Regions from separate parts of the Streptomyces sp. NPDC055955 genome, predicted to be linked through region 1. Evidence: riboswitches for the same ligand, from Rfam matches in the RefSeq annotation. Region 1 holds a riboswitch; the other holds the start of a gene.
The links. A riboswitch is a leader RNA that binds a small molecule or an ion and turns the genes downstream of it on or off. The one in region 1 is predicted to bind cyclic di-AMP.
Positions count from the first base shown of each region.

Region 2: another riboswitch for cyclic di-AMP. It lies ahead of ACFC96_RS17590 (M23 family metallopeptidase); the one in region 1 lies ahead of ACFC96_RS21665 (NlpC/P60 family protein).

Region 1 is NZ_JBHJYS010000010.1:157,606-163,475, reverse strand. Features, by position in the region: gene ACFC96_RS21675 (M23 family metallopeptidase) at 1-314, shown strand, start outside; gene pcrA (DNA helicase PcrA) at 342-2,852, opposite strand; cyclic di-AMP (ydaO/yuaA leader) riboswitch at 3,107-3,270, shown strand; gene ACFC96_RS21665 (NlpC/P60 family protein) at 3,279-4,442, shown strand; gene ACFC96_RS21660 (tellurite resistance/C4-dicarboxylate transporter family protein) at 4,545-5,417, shown strand; gene ACFC96_RS21655 (hypothetical protein) at 5,446-5,799, opposite strand.
Region 2 is NZ_JBHJYS010000007.1:377,148-383,017, forward strand. Features, by position in the region: gene mgtA (magnesium-translocating P-type ATPase) at 1-576, opposite strand, end outside; gene ACFC96_RS17575 (tellurite resistance TerB family protein) at 755-1,210, shown strand; tRNA gene ACFC96_RS17580 (tRNA-Met) at 1,262-1,335, opposite strand; gene ACFC96_RS17585 (PP2C family protein-serine/threonine phosphatase) at 1,535-2,641, shown strand; cyclic di-AMP (ydaO/yuaA leader) riboswitch at 2,901-3,046, shown strand; gene ACFC96_RS17590 (M23 family metallopeptidase) at 3,058-4,113, shown strand; gene ACFC96_RS17595 (aldo/keto reductase) at 4,230-5,174, shown strand; gene ACFC96_RS17600 (PrsW family intramembrane metalloprotease) at 5,188-5,870, opposite strand, start outside.

The DNA of each region.
Region 1 (5,870 bases):
CCGGCATCGACTTCCCCGTCTCGTACGGCACCCCGGTGATGGCCGCGACCGACGGCACCGTCCGTACGCAGTGGAACAGCGCGTACGGGAACATGACGATCCTGACGGCGAAGGACGGCACGGAGACCTGGTACTGCCACCTCTCCAGCCACACCGTGATGAGCGGACCGGTCAAGGCCGGTGACGTCATCGCGCACTCCGGGAACTCCGGCAACTCCACCGGTCCGCACCTGCACTTCGAGGTGCGCCCCGGCGGCGGTTCGGCCGTCGACCCGCTCCCGTGGCTCCGCAGCCACGGGCTCGACCCGACGTAGGGCCGAGCCCGCCGGCAGCGGCCTTCCCTACAGCTTCTCCACCGGCGCGTACCGCAGCAGCAGGCGCTTCGGCTTGGGCTCGCCGAAGTCGACCGTCGCCTCCGCGTTCGCCCCCGTGCCCTTGACGCCGACGACCGTGCCGAGGCCGAACTGGTCGTGCGTGACCCGGTCTCCCACCGAGAGAGCGACGACGGGCTTCTCCGTCGCCCGGCGCGTGGCGAACGCCGGCGTCGAGCGCGAACGCGACGACGAGAGGGACGCGGCGATGCCGCTCGTCGGTCCCGCCGACTTGGCGGGCGCCATGGCACCCGTCCGCTTCCACTCCAGATGCGCGTCCGGGATCTCCTCCAGGAAGCGCGACGGCGGGTTGTACGAGGGCTGCCCCCAGGCGCTGCGCAGCGTGGAGCGCGTCAGATACAGGCGCTCACGCGCGCGCGTGATGCCGACGTAGGCGAGGCGGCGCTCCTCTTCCAGCTCCTTGACCTGGCCGAGGGAGCGCATGTGCGGGAAGACGCCGTCCTCCATGCCGGTCAGGAAGACGACCGGGAACTCGAGGCCCTTGGCGGTGTGCAGCGTCATCAGCGTGATGACGCCGGAGCCGTCGTCCTCCTCGTCCGGGATCTGGTCGGAGTCGGCGACGAGCGCGACCCGCTCCAGGAACTCGGAGAGCGTGCCGACGCTCGCCTCGCCCTCACCCTCGGCCGCACCGTCCGCCGTCGCGCTCTCCTGCTCGAACTCCAGCGCCACGGCAGCGAGTTCCTGGAGGTTCTCGATGCGGGTCTCGTCCTGCGGGTCCGTCGACGACTGCAACTCGGCGAGATAGCCGGTCCGTTCGAGCACCGCCTCCAGGACCGTGGCCGGGCCCGCGCCCGACTCGACGATCGTGCGGAGGTCCTCCATCAGCGTGTTGAACCGCTTCACCGCGTTCGTCGAGCGGGCCGCCATTCCGTACGCCTCGTCGACGCGGCGCAGCGCCTGCGGGAAGGAGATCTTCTCGCGCTGGGAGAGCGCGTCGATCATCGCTTCGGCACGGTCGCCGATGCCGCGCTTGGGCACATTGAGGATGCGGCGCAGGGGGACGGAGTCCTCGGGGTTGGCGAGCACCCGCAGATAGGCCAGGACGTCCCTGACCTCCTTGCGCTCGTAGAAGCGGACTCCGCCGACGACCTTGTAGGGCAGGCCGACCCGGATGAAGATCTCTTCGAAGACACGGGACTGCGCGTTCGTCCGGTAGAAGACGGCGACGTCGCCGGCCTTCGCGTCGCGCGCGTCCGTGAGCCGGTCGATCTCGTCGGCGACGAACTGCGCCTCGTCGTGCTCGGTGTCCGCGACGTAACCGGTGATCTGCGCGCCCGCGCCCGCGTTCGTCCACAGATTCTTGGGGCGGCGGGATTCGTTGCGCTCGATGACCGCGTTGGCCGCGGAGAGGATGGTCTGCGTCGAGCGGTAGTTCTGCTCGAGCAGGATCGTCGTCGCGTCGGTGTAGTCCTCCTCGAACTGGAGGATGTTGCGGATGGTGGCTCCGCGGAACGCGTAGATCGACTGGTCGGCGTCACCCACGACGCACAGCTCGGCCGGCGGGAGGTCGCCCTCACGCGGCGGCTCGTCCTCCGCGCGGCCGCTGTCGGCCGACCCCACCAGCTCCCTGACCAGCGCGTACTGCGCGTGGTTCGTGTCCTGGTACTCGTCGACCAGGACGTGGCGGAAGCGGCGGTGGTAGTGCTCGGCCACGTCGGGGAAGGCGCGCAGGAGATTGACCGTCGTCATGATCAGGTCGTCGAAGTCCAGCGCGTTCGCCTCGCGGAGGCGGGACTGGTACATCGCGTAGGCCTGGGCGAGGGTCTTCTCGAAGCCGTCGGCGGCCTGTGCCGCGAAGTCCTCCTCGTCGATCAGCTCGTTCTTCAGGTTCGAGATCTTGGCGCTGAAGGACTTCGGCGGAAACTTCTTCGGGTCCAGGTCGAGGTCGCGGCAGACCAGGGCCATGAGGCGCTTGGAGTCGGCGGCGTCATAGATCGAGAACGACGACGTGAAGCCGAGCTTCTTCGACTCGCGGCGCAGGATACGGACGCAGGCGCTGTGGAACGTCGACACCCACATCGCGTTCGCCCGCGGGCCGACGAGGGACTCGACGCGCTCCTTCATCTCGCCCGCGGCCTTGTTCGTGAACGTGATCGCGAGGATCTGGCCGGGGTGCACGCCGCGCTCGCCGAGGAGATACGCGATGCGGTGGGTGAGCACGCGGGTCTTGCCGGAGCCCGCGCCCGCCACGATGAGCAGCGGGGAGCCGCCGTGGACGACGGCCGCCTGCTGGTTCTCGTTCAGCCCGTCGAGGAGCGCCGCCGCGTCGAGCGCGGGGCGCGGGGCGCCGTCCCGGTAGTACGCGTCTCTGGCCGGGGGCGCGTCGAACTTCCCGTCGAACAGGTCGTCCGGAACGTGCTCCGGAGCCATGTCGTCCTCGGGCGGCGGCGGGGCATGCTCCTCACCGGCCTTGGAAGCCGTGAGGTCCGCCAGGAAGCTGTCGTCAAAGAGGCTGCTCATCGCTCTACGAGTCTAGGCCGCCCCACTGACACCCACGGCCGCCCCGGAAACTTCCCCCCGACTTCGTAGGCCCGACCACCTCTCGTGGTGCGGAAATCACCCTCCGTGAGAGTTACCGGAGGTCACGAACAAGATTGCCGAAGGTCACGAAAATGTATCGGGCATATCGAACATCAACCTTCACAGCAGCCACACGAGTTGGCTAGCGTGCTCCGCGGGCCGCCCGTCCCCCCGCCGGCAACCGCGCCGCGAGCGGGTCGCCCCCGCTGAGTTCAGTACGCCGCGAGGCATGGAACCGGGGACCCACGACCTTTGGGGTGAATCGGCCGACGACCCGTCAGGGCACGGCCGTAGGGCAGCCTTCCGAATCTCCGCCCGAACCCGACAGCTAACCCGGTAGGCGGTCATGGGAAGGAGACGCGCCCCTTGGCGTCGCACCGCAAGCCGCGCAACAGGACAGCCGGTCCCCGCACGGCCCCCGTCGTCGGAATCACCACGGCGGCCCTCACCTCCATAGCCCTGCTCTCGCAGAGCGCGACCGCCGCCCCCTCCGCGCCGCCGAAGCCGAGCCTGGAAGAGGTCCAGAAGAAGGTCGACACCCTCTACCACCAGGCGGGCGTCGCCACGGAGAAGTACAACGCGGCCAAGGAGCGCACCGCCAAGCAGCAGAAGCGTGTCGGCGACCTGCTCGACGACGTCGCGCAGCGCACCGAGAAGCTCAACAAGGCCCGCCAGGAGCTCGGCACCTTCGCCGCCGCCCAGTACCGCACGGGCGCCGTCTCCGACACCGCGACGCTGCTCCTCGCCGACGACGCGCAGGACTACTTCGACCAGGACCAGCTGATGAGCCGGCTCACGAGCCGCCAGAAGAAGGCCGTCGACGACTACCAGACCGAGCAGGCCGCCACCACGAAGAAGCGCACCGAGGCGGCCAGGAGCCTGGAGACGCTGACCACTTCGCAGGCCACGCTCAGGAGCACGAAGAGGGATGTCCAGCAGAAGCTCGGCGACGCCCGCGAACTCCTGTCGAAGCTGACCGCCGAGGAGAAGGCGCGCCTCGCGGCGATCGAGAAGCAGAAGCAGGAGGCCGCCAGGAAGAAGGCGCAGGAGCTGGCGCGTCAGCAGGCCGAGGCGGAGGCCAAGCGCAAGGCGGCCGAGGAGGCACGCCAGAAGGAGAACCCGGGCACGGGCAGCGGTTCCGGCACGGGTACGGGCTCCGGCAGCACCGGCAGCGGCTACGCGGCCAAGGCCGCGAAAGTCATCGCCTTCGCCGAGTCCCAGATGGGCAAGCCGTACGTCTGGGGCGCCACGGGCCCGGACTCGTACGACTGCTCGGGCCTCACGCAGGCCGCGTGGAAGGCGGCCGGCATCTCGCTGCCGCGCACGACCTGGGACCAGGTCAAGGTCGGAACGACCGTCACCACGGCCAACGCCCAGCCCGGTGACCTGGTCTTCTTCTACGACGACATCAGCCACGTCGGCATCTACATCGGCGACGGCAAGATGATCCACGCCCCGAAGCCGGGCGCGAACGTCCGCGTCGAGTCGATCTACTACATGCCGATCCACAGCGTGGTGCGCCCGGCCTGACCACCTTCGTGGGGTTACGTTCGGGCGGTGCGCGGCCCGAACGCAACCCCAGGTCCCGGACCCACGTGGTCCCAGCTCCCGCCGGCCGCCGGTGCCGCCGTCATGGCCACCGGCATCATCTCGGTCGGCCTGAACCTGACCGGTCACTCGGTGCTGTCCGGCATCATGCTGGTGCTCGCGGCCGCCCTCTGGCTGGTCCTCGCGGCGGACTTCGCGATCCGCCTGGTGCGGGAGCGCGACCGTTGGCACTCCGAGGCCGACACCCCGCCCGCGCTCACCGCGGTCGCGGCGACGACCGTCCTCGGCACCCGGATCTCCATGTTCGGCCTGCAGACCCTGGCCGAGGCGCTCCTCGCCCTGTCCGCGCTCGTCTGGCCGGTGCTCCTCATCAACGTCGTACGGCACTGGAAGCCGCGGATGCCGGGGGGCGTGTTCCTCGGCTGCGTCGCGACGCAGGGCCTCGTCGTCCTGGCGGCGACGCTCGCGCCCGCGGTCGACGCGCACTGGCTCGCGTACACCGGGATGGTGCTCTTCTGGGGCGGGGTCGTCCTGTACTGCTTCGCACTGCTCCGCTTCGATCTGCGCGAGGTGGTCTCCGGCGCCGGAGACCACTGGGTCGCGGGCGGCGCGCTCGCCATCTCCGCGCTCGCCGCGTCGAAGCTCGTCGCGACGGGTCTGTGGAACGACGACGACACGGACGTCCTGCGCACCATGAGCTTTCTGCTGCTCGCGCTCGACGTGGCCTGGTACGTCGTGCTGGCGCTGGCGGAGGTGCGGTGGCGCCGGCCGGGCTACGACGTGCGGCGCTGGTCGACCGTCTTCCCGATGGGAATGACGGCGGCGGCGGCACTGTCCGTGAGCGCCGCCGCCGATGTGCCCTGGCTCAGGGGGCCGGGGCAGGTTCTGGTGTGGATCGCGGTGGCCGCGTGGCTCGCCGCCCTGATCGGGACGTTCAGGTCCGGAGCAGCACGCTGACTCAGGTCCGGAGCACCGCGATGCCGACTCAGGTCCAGAGCACCGCGATGAAGATGTTCGCGGTGGTCAGGAGGCCGACGAGACCGAACAGGCCCTTGTCCACCTTCTCGTCGTCCCGCTTCACGTAGACGAGGCCGAGGATCACGATCAGCAGCGCGAGCTTCACGCCGATCTTGATGTTGTTGACGGTGTTGCCGTCCGCCTGATTCAGGCCCACCAGGACGACACCCGTGACCAGCATGGTCAGCGCACCGTGCAGCATCGCCGGGACGAACCGGGCCGTTCCCTTGCCCATCGCCTTCATCTGGGTGAGGAACCCACCGAGGAGCGAGGCGATGCCGATGATGTGCAGGCCGACGAAGAGGTGGATGAGTACGTCCATGACCGGCGAGCCTAGCCGGGGCCTCACTGCCCCCATGAACCGGCCCGCACCGATCCCTCGCCGGTCACATA
Region 2 (5,870 bases), on a different contig from region 1:
ACGCTTGTCGGCCGGCACGGACTCCCCGGTGAACGCCGCCTGTTGCACGGTCAGGCCCTGCGCCCGCAGAAGGCGTACGTCGGCGGGGATCAGGTCGCCGGGGCCGAGCCGCACCACGTCGCCGGGTACCAACTGGCTCACGGGGAGCTCGTGTTCGGCCGGTGAGGCGGTCGCGTCGTCGCCGGGGCGGCGCAGCACGGTCGCCGTCGTCGCCACCAGCTCGCGCAGGCCCGCCATGGCGCTGTCCGCGCGGCGCTCGCCCGCGGAGCGCAGGCCGCAGCTGACGGCGACCAGGGCGAGGATCACGCAGGCGGTGCCCCAGGCCGCGACGGTCGCGGAGACGAGGCCGAGGCAGAGCAGGACGACGGTGAACGGGTCGCGCAGGCTGCGGGCGGCGAGCAGGGGCCAGGACAGGGGGCGCGTACCCGGCAGGACGTTCTCGCCGTGCCGGGCCAGGCGCCGCTCGGCCTCCGCCTCGGTGAGGCCGCGTGGGCCGCTGTCGAGGGAGCGCAGGAGCTGGAGGGTCGTACGGCCTGAGGACGGGGAGGCGACGTCGGCCGGGGCGGTGTCGGTCACTTTCGGGCGCCGTCAGGGCTTCTCGGGTGTCGGCACCGTCGTCTTCTCCCGTTCATCGGACCACGAAAGGCTCCCCAGCAGAGAGTTCAGGTCTTCAGTCTAGAGGCGGAACTTTTGCCGCTCCCCGCTAGTTTCTACAGAGCTGTAGAAGATCAGTACACGCCGAACGAGGAGAGTCATGGCCCTGTGGGATCGCTTCAAGGAGTCCGCGTCGACGATGCAGACGCAGCTCATGGCGAAGAAGAACGACCTGAAGAGCGGCGCCTTCCGTGACGCGAGCATGGCGATGTGCGCGCTGGTCGCCGCCGCCGACAGGCACGTCGACCCGGCCGAGCGCAGCCGCGTGGCCCAGCTCATCTCCACGAACGAGGTGCTGCAGAACTTCCCGGCGGACCAGCTCCAGAGCCGGTTCGACGCGAACCTGAACAAGCTGACCGCCGACTTCGACTTCGGCAAGGTCAGCGTCCTCCAGGAGATCGCCAAGGCGAAGAAGAAGCCCGCCGAGGCGCGCGCGGTCATCCAGATCGGCATCGTCATCGGCGGCGCCGACGGCGACTTCGACAAGACCGAGCAGGCCGTCGTCCGTGAGGCCTGCCTGATGCTGGACCTGCCGCCGCACGAGTTCGACCTGTAGGGGAACAGGCCGAAGGCCCGGAACCATTGGTTCCGGGCCTTCGGCCTTCAGTAGCGGGGACAGGATTTGAACCTGCGACCTCTGGGTTATGAGCCCAGCGAGCTACCGAGCTGCTCCACCCCGCGTCGGTAAACACGACTCTACGCCATTGCGGCGACAGAACGCGAATCGGTTGCCCAGGGTTGTGTGATCCGCCGCCCGGAACCCCTTTCACCCGGTCGGTCCCGCCAGGTCGCCCGCCGCCGGTCCGGGGTGAACCCTGAGGTGGGGCCCGACGGCGTGCGCAGACGCGGGACCGACGCGGACGGTGGCGGGAGACGACTGGTGGGGCAGCGAGGAGGGCACGGGCGAGAGGCGGGGCAGAGCCTGTCCCGGGCCCGGTTCTTCGTACGTCTGGTGCCGGTGCTGCTCATCGTCGCCGGGGCGATCTACGACTACGTCACGCCGTCGACGTTCACCGGCGTGCCCCTGTTCACCGCCGCCCCGCTCGTCGCGGCCCCGTTCTTCTCGCCCCGCGGCACTCTCCTGACCGGCCTCGCGACGGTCGCCGTCGTACTCGGGGTGCACCTCAGGTACACGCGCAGCTACGAAGGCGACGCCATCACCGAACTCGTCACCGTCGTCACCGTCGCCGTACTCGCCTGTGTCATGAACCGCGTCGTGCGGCGCGGCAGCGAGCAGCTCACCTCCGTGCGTCAGATCGCCGAGGCGGCCCAGCGCGCCGTCCTGCCCGAGCCCGCCGAGCGCATCGGCGGGCTGGAGGTCGCGGCCCGCTACGAGGCCGCCCAGGCGGGGGCCTTCATCGGGGGCGATCTGTACGCGGTGCAGGACACCCCGCACGGTGTACGGCTCGTCGTGGGCGACGTGCGCGGGAAGGGCATGGGCGCGGTGTCCGCCGTGGCCGTGGTCATCGGCGCCTTCCGGGAGGCGGCCGAGCAGGAGGCGACCCTGGAGGCGGTCGCGCAGCGCCTGGAGAGGGCGCTCGCGCGGGAGGGGCTGCGGCGCAACGGCCTCGACGAGTTCGAGGGCTTCACCACGGCCGTGCTCGCCGAGATCCCGCACGGCAACGGCCTCGTACGCGTCATCAACCGCGGCCACCCCGAACCCCTGCTCCTGGGCGGTGACGGGGCGCTCAAGGTCCTGTCGGCGCCGGAGCCCGCGCTGCCGCTCGGGATGGGGGACCTCGGGACCTGGCCCGACCGCGCGTCCGAGACGGAGTTCCCGAGTGGGGCGACGCTGCTGCTCCACACCGACGGCCTCTCGGAGGCGCGCGACGCGCAGGGCACCTTCTACGATCCGGCGGCCCGGCTCGCGGGGCGGATGTTCTCGGGGCCCGATCCGCTGCTGGGCGCGCTCACCGCCGAGGTCCGCCGGCACACCGGGGGCGGCACGACGGACGACATGGCGCTGCTCGCGGTGAGGCGGCCGTGAAGCAGCCGTGAAGCAGCGGTGAGTGCCGTCATCACCTTGTGTAGCCGAACGGCGTCGCTGCGCATAACATTTGACAAACCGTCAGATCGGCAAGCTGTTTCAGTGGCGGGTCAACTCGCCCGATTCCGCCCGCTCGTGCCCCGTTAAGTCCAGGCCAGAGGCGTTAACGATCAGTCGGAACGGCTTGGAATCGGGCCCCGGTGTCTATTAACGTTCGATAACGCAGCGCGGTCGTCCCAGCCGTCACAAGAGACGGCTCCGTGCGCACGCGCCTAATCCCGCAAGGGAGCCGGGGAACCACCAACTTGGGGTGAATCGGACGTCTTTCCTTGCGGAAGGCGTCGGTAGGAGACCTTCCTGCTCCGAACCCGTCAGCTAACCCGGTAGGCGAGAAGGAAGGAAAGGAGCGCGCCCCAGTGGCGTCCAACCGGCCTGCCCCAGAGTTCTCCTACGCGCCGATCGACGAAGAGTTCGGCGAAACGGACGAGCGGACCTGGGAGGAGTGGAACCCCACCGAGGATTCCGTCCGTCCCGTACGCGGCAGGCACCGCGTAGCCAAGCAGCGCGGCGGTCTCGCGCGCAGCTCCACCGTTCTCGGGGTCGGCGTGATCGCGGCCGTCGGCGCGGGCGGCATCGCCACCGCGCAGGGCGGCAAGCCTCCCGTACACATCTCGATGCCCGACCTCTCGTCCGTCAAGGACTCGCTGCCCGACGCCAAGTCCCTGCCCGGCGTGGGCGCGCTGATAGCCGATGTCTCCGGAGACGACGACGAGTCCGGCACCGGCGCGACGCCGCTGACCGGCGCCGGCATCACCACCGCGGACGCCCAGCAGGGCACGACCGCGGGCGAGGCCCTGCGCGCCCGCATCATGCAGCAGGCCGAGCAGCAGCAGGACCAGGCCGCCGACGCCGAGGCCGCGGCCGCCGAGGAGGCCGCCGCGAAGAAGGCCGCCGAGGACGCCGCCAAGGAGCAGGACGCCGCCACGGCCAAGGCCGCCGCCGACAAGAAGGCGGCGGAGGAGGCCGCGAAGAAGAAGGCCGAGGCCGAGCGCCTCGCCAAGCTCGCCAAGAGCTTCACGCTGCCGGTCGCCTCCTACACGATCACCGGCACCTTCGGTCAGCCCGGCTCGATGTGGTCCTCCGGCTACCACACGGGTCTCGACTTCGCCGCTCCGACCGGTACGCCGCTGAAGGCGATCCACTCCGGCACCGTCAAGGAGGCCGGCTGGGCGGGCGCGTACGGCTACCGCACCGTCCTGGAGCTGCCGGACGGCACGGAGCTCTGGTACTGCCACCAGTCGTCCCTCAACGTCAGCGCGGGCCAGAAGGTGACCAGCGGCGACGTCATCGGCCGTGTCGGCGCCACCGGGAACGTGACAGGACCGCACCTCCACCTGGAGGTCCACCCCGGCGGCCAGGCGACCGGGGTCGACCCCGCGCCGTGGCTGCGCTCCAACGGCCTGACGATCTGAGGCTCGCGACCCTCCGAACCCCGGCGGTCCTGACGGCAACCCCCCGACGTCAGGGCTGCCGGTCCGCCGTGCCCGGTCCCGGAATATCTTGATCCATATCGGTGTTCTGGCACGCCATGACTTCTCTTCGCAAGCTTGGCGCGTCAGACCTCGAGGTGTTCCCGCTCTCCCTCGGCGGCAATGTGTTCGGCTGGACCGCCGACGAGGCGCAGTCCTTCGCCGTGCTCGACGCGTATGTCGCCGCGGGCGGCAACTTCGTCGACACGGCCGACGCGTACTCGGCGTGGGTCCCGGGCAACAAGGGCGGCGAGTCCGAGACCGTCCTCGGCAATTGGCTGGCCGCACGCGGCAACCGCTCCGATGTCGTCATCGCCACCAAGGTCGGCGCCCACCCCGACTTCAAGGGCCTGTCCGCGAGCACCATCAAGTCCGCCGCCGAGGAGTCCCTGCGCCGCCTCGGCACCGACTACATCGACCTCTACTACACGCACTTCGACGACACGTCCGTGCCGGTCGAGGAGATCATCACCGCCCTCGACGACCTGGTGACGGCCGGCAAGGTGCGCGCCATCGCCGCGTCGAACCTGACCCCGGAGCGCCTGCAGGAGTCCCTGGACTTCTCCGACCGTGAGGGCCTCGCCCGCTACACGGCGCTCCAGCCGCACTACAACCTTGTCTCGCGCGACACCTACGAGGGCCGGCTCCAGGAGGTCGCCTCGCGCAACGGTCTCGCGGCCGTCCCGTACTACGCCCTCGCCGCCGGGTTCCTGACGGGCAAGTACCGGCCGGGCACCGAGGTCGACAGCGCGCGGGCCGCGGGCGCGGGCCGGCACCTGGAGACCGAGCGCGGTGTGCGCGTCCTCAAGGCACTCGACGAGGTGGCGCAGGCGCACGGCGCCGAGGTCGCGACGGTCGCCCTCGCCTGGCTCGCGTCCCGGCCGACGGTGGCCGCCCCGATCGCGTCCGCCCGCACCGTGGAGCAGCTGCCGGCCCTGGTGGCCGTGGCCGACCTGGAGCTGACGGACGCGGAGCTCTCGAAGCTCACGGAGGCGTCCGCCTGATCCGGAGGCGCTCTCAGTAGCGGTACGGGTTGTGGGCGTTGTGGGCGTTGTGCGCGGGGAACCGGGCGACCGGACCCGCGTACACCGGCCCCGCGTACATGGGCGGCACCCACACGGGAGGCGCGGTCGCGTGGGACGCGTAGGCGAGGGCGGGGCGGGCCGCGTGGCGCCGCGCCCACAGCTCGTCGAGGAGCTCCCGCTCCCGTACGACGTAGTCCGTACCGGCCCGGCCGCGCCGGCCGCGATGGCGCAGGAGCGCGAGTGACGTCGCGTACTGCTGGTACTGGGCGACGGCCTTGGCCGTCTCCTTGCCGCCGTGGTGCTGCGCGAACTCGCGGGCCAGGCGGCGGGCGCGCATCGAACCGAGGGCGAACGGCTCGTCCGGGCCGACCCAGCCGGCCACCACGTACGCGGGCAGCTCGGAGCGCACGGTGCGCAGTTCGCGCTGGCGGGTCCCGATAGCGAGCCAGGTCAGCAGCCCGAACGCCGGCATCATGAACAGCGCGTAGACCCCGAAGAACCCGAACTGGCCGAACGCCGAAGAGCTGTTCCACGTGGCGTGCATGCCCATGGCGAGCAGCAGTCCGCCGATGGGCAGCAGGACGCGCCGCACCGGACCGCGGCCGGGCGCGGTCCACGCGGCGAGGCCGAAGCCGATGCCGGTGAGCACCGTGAACAGGGGGTGCGCGAACGGCG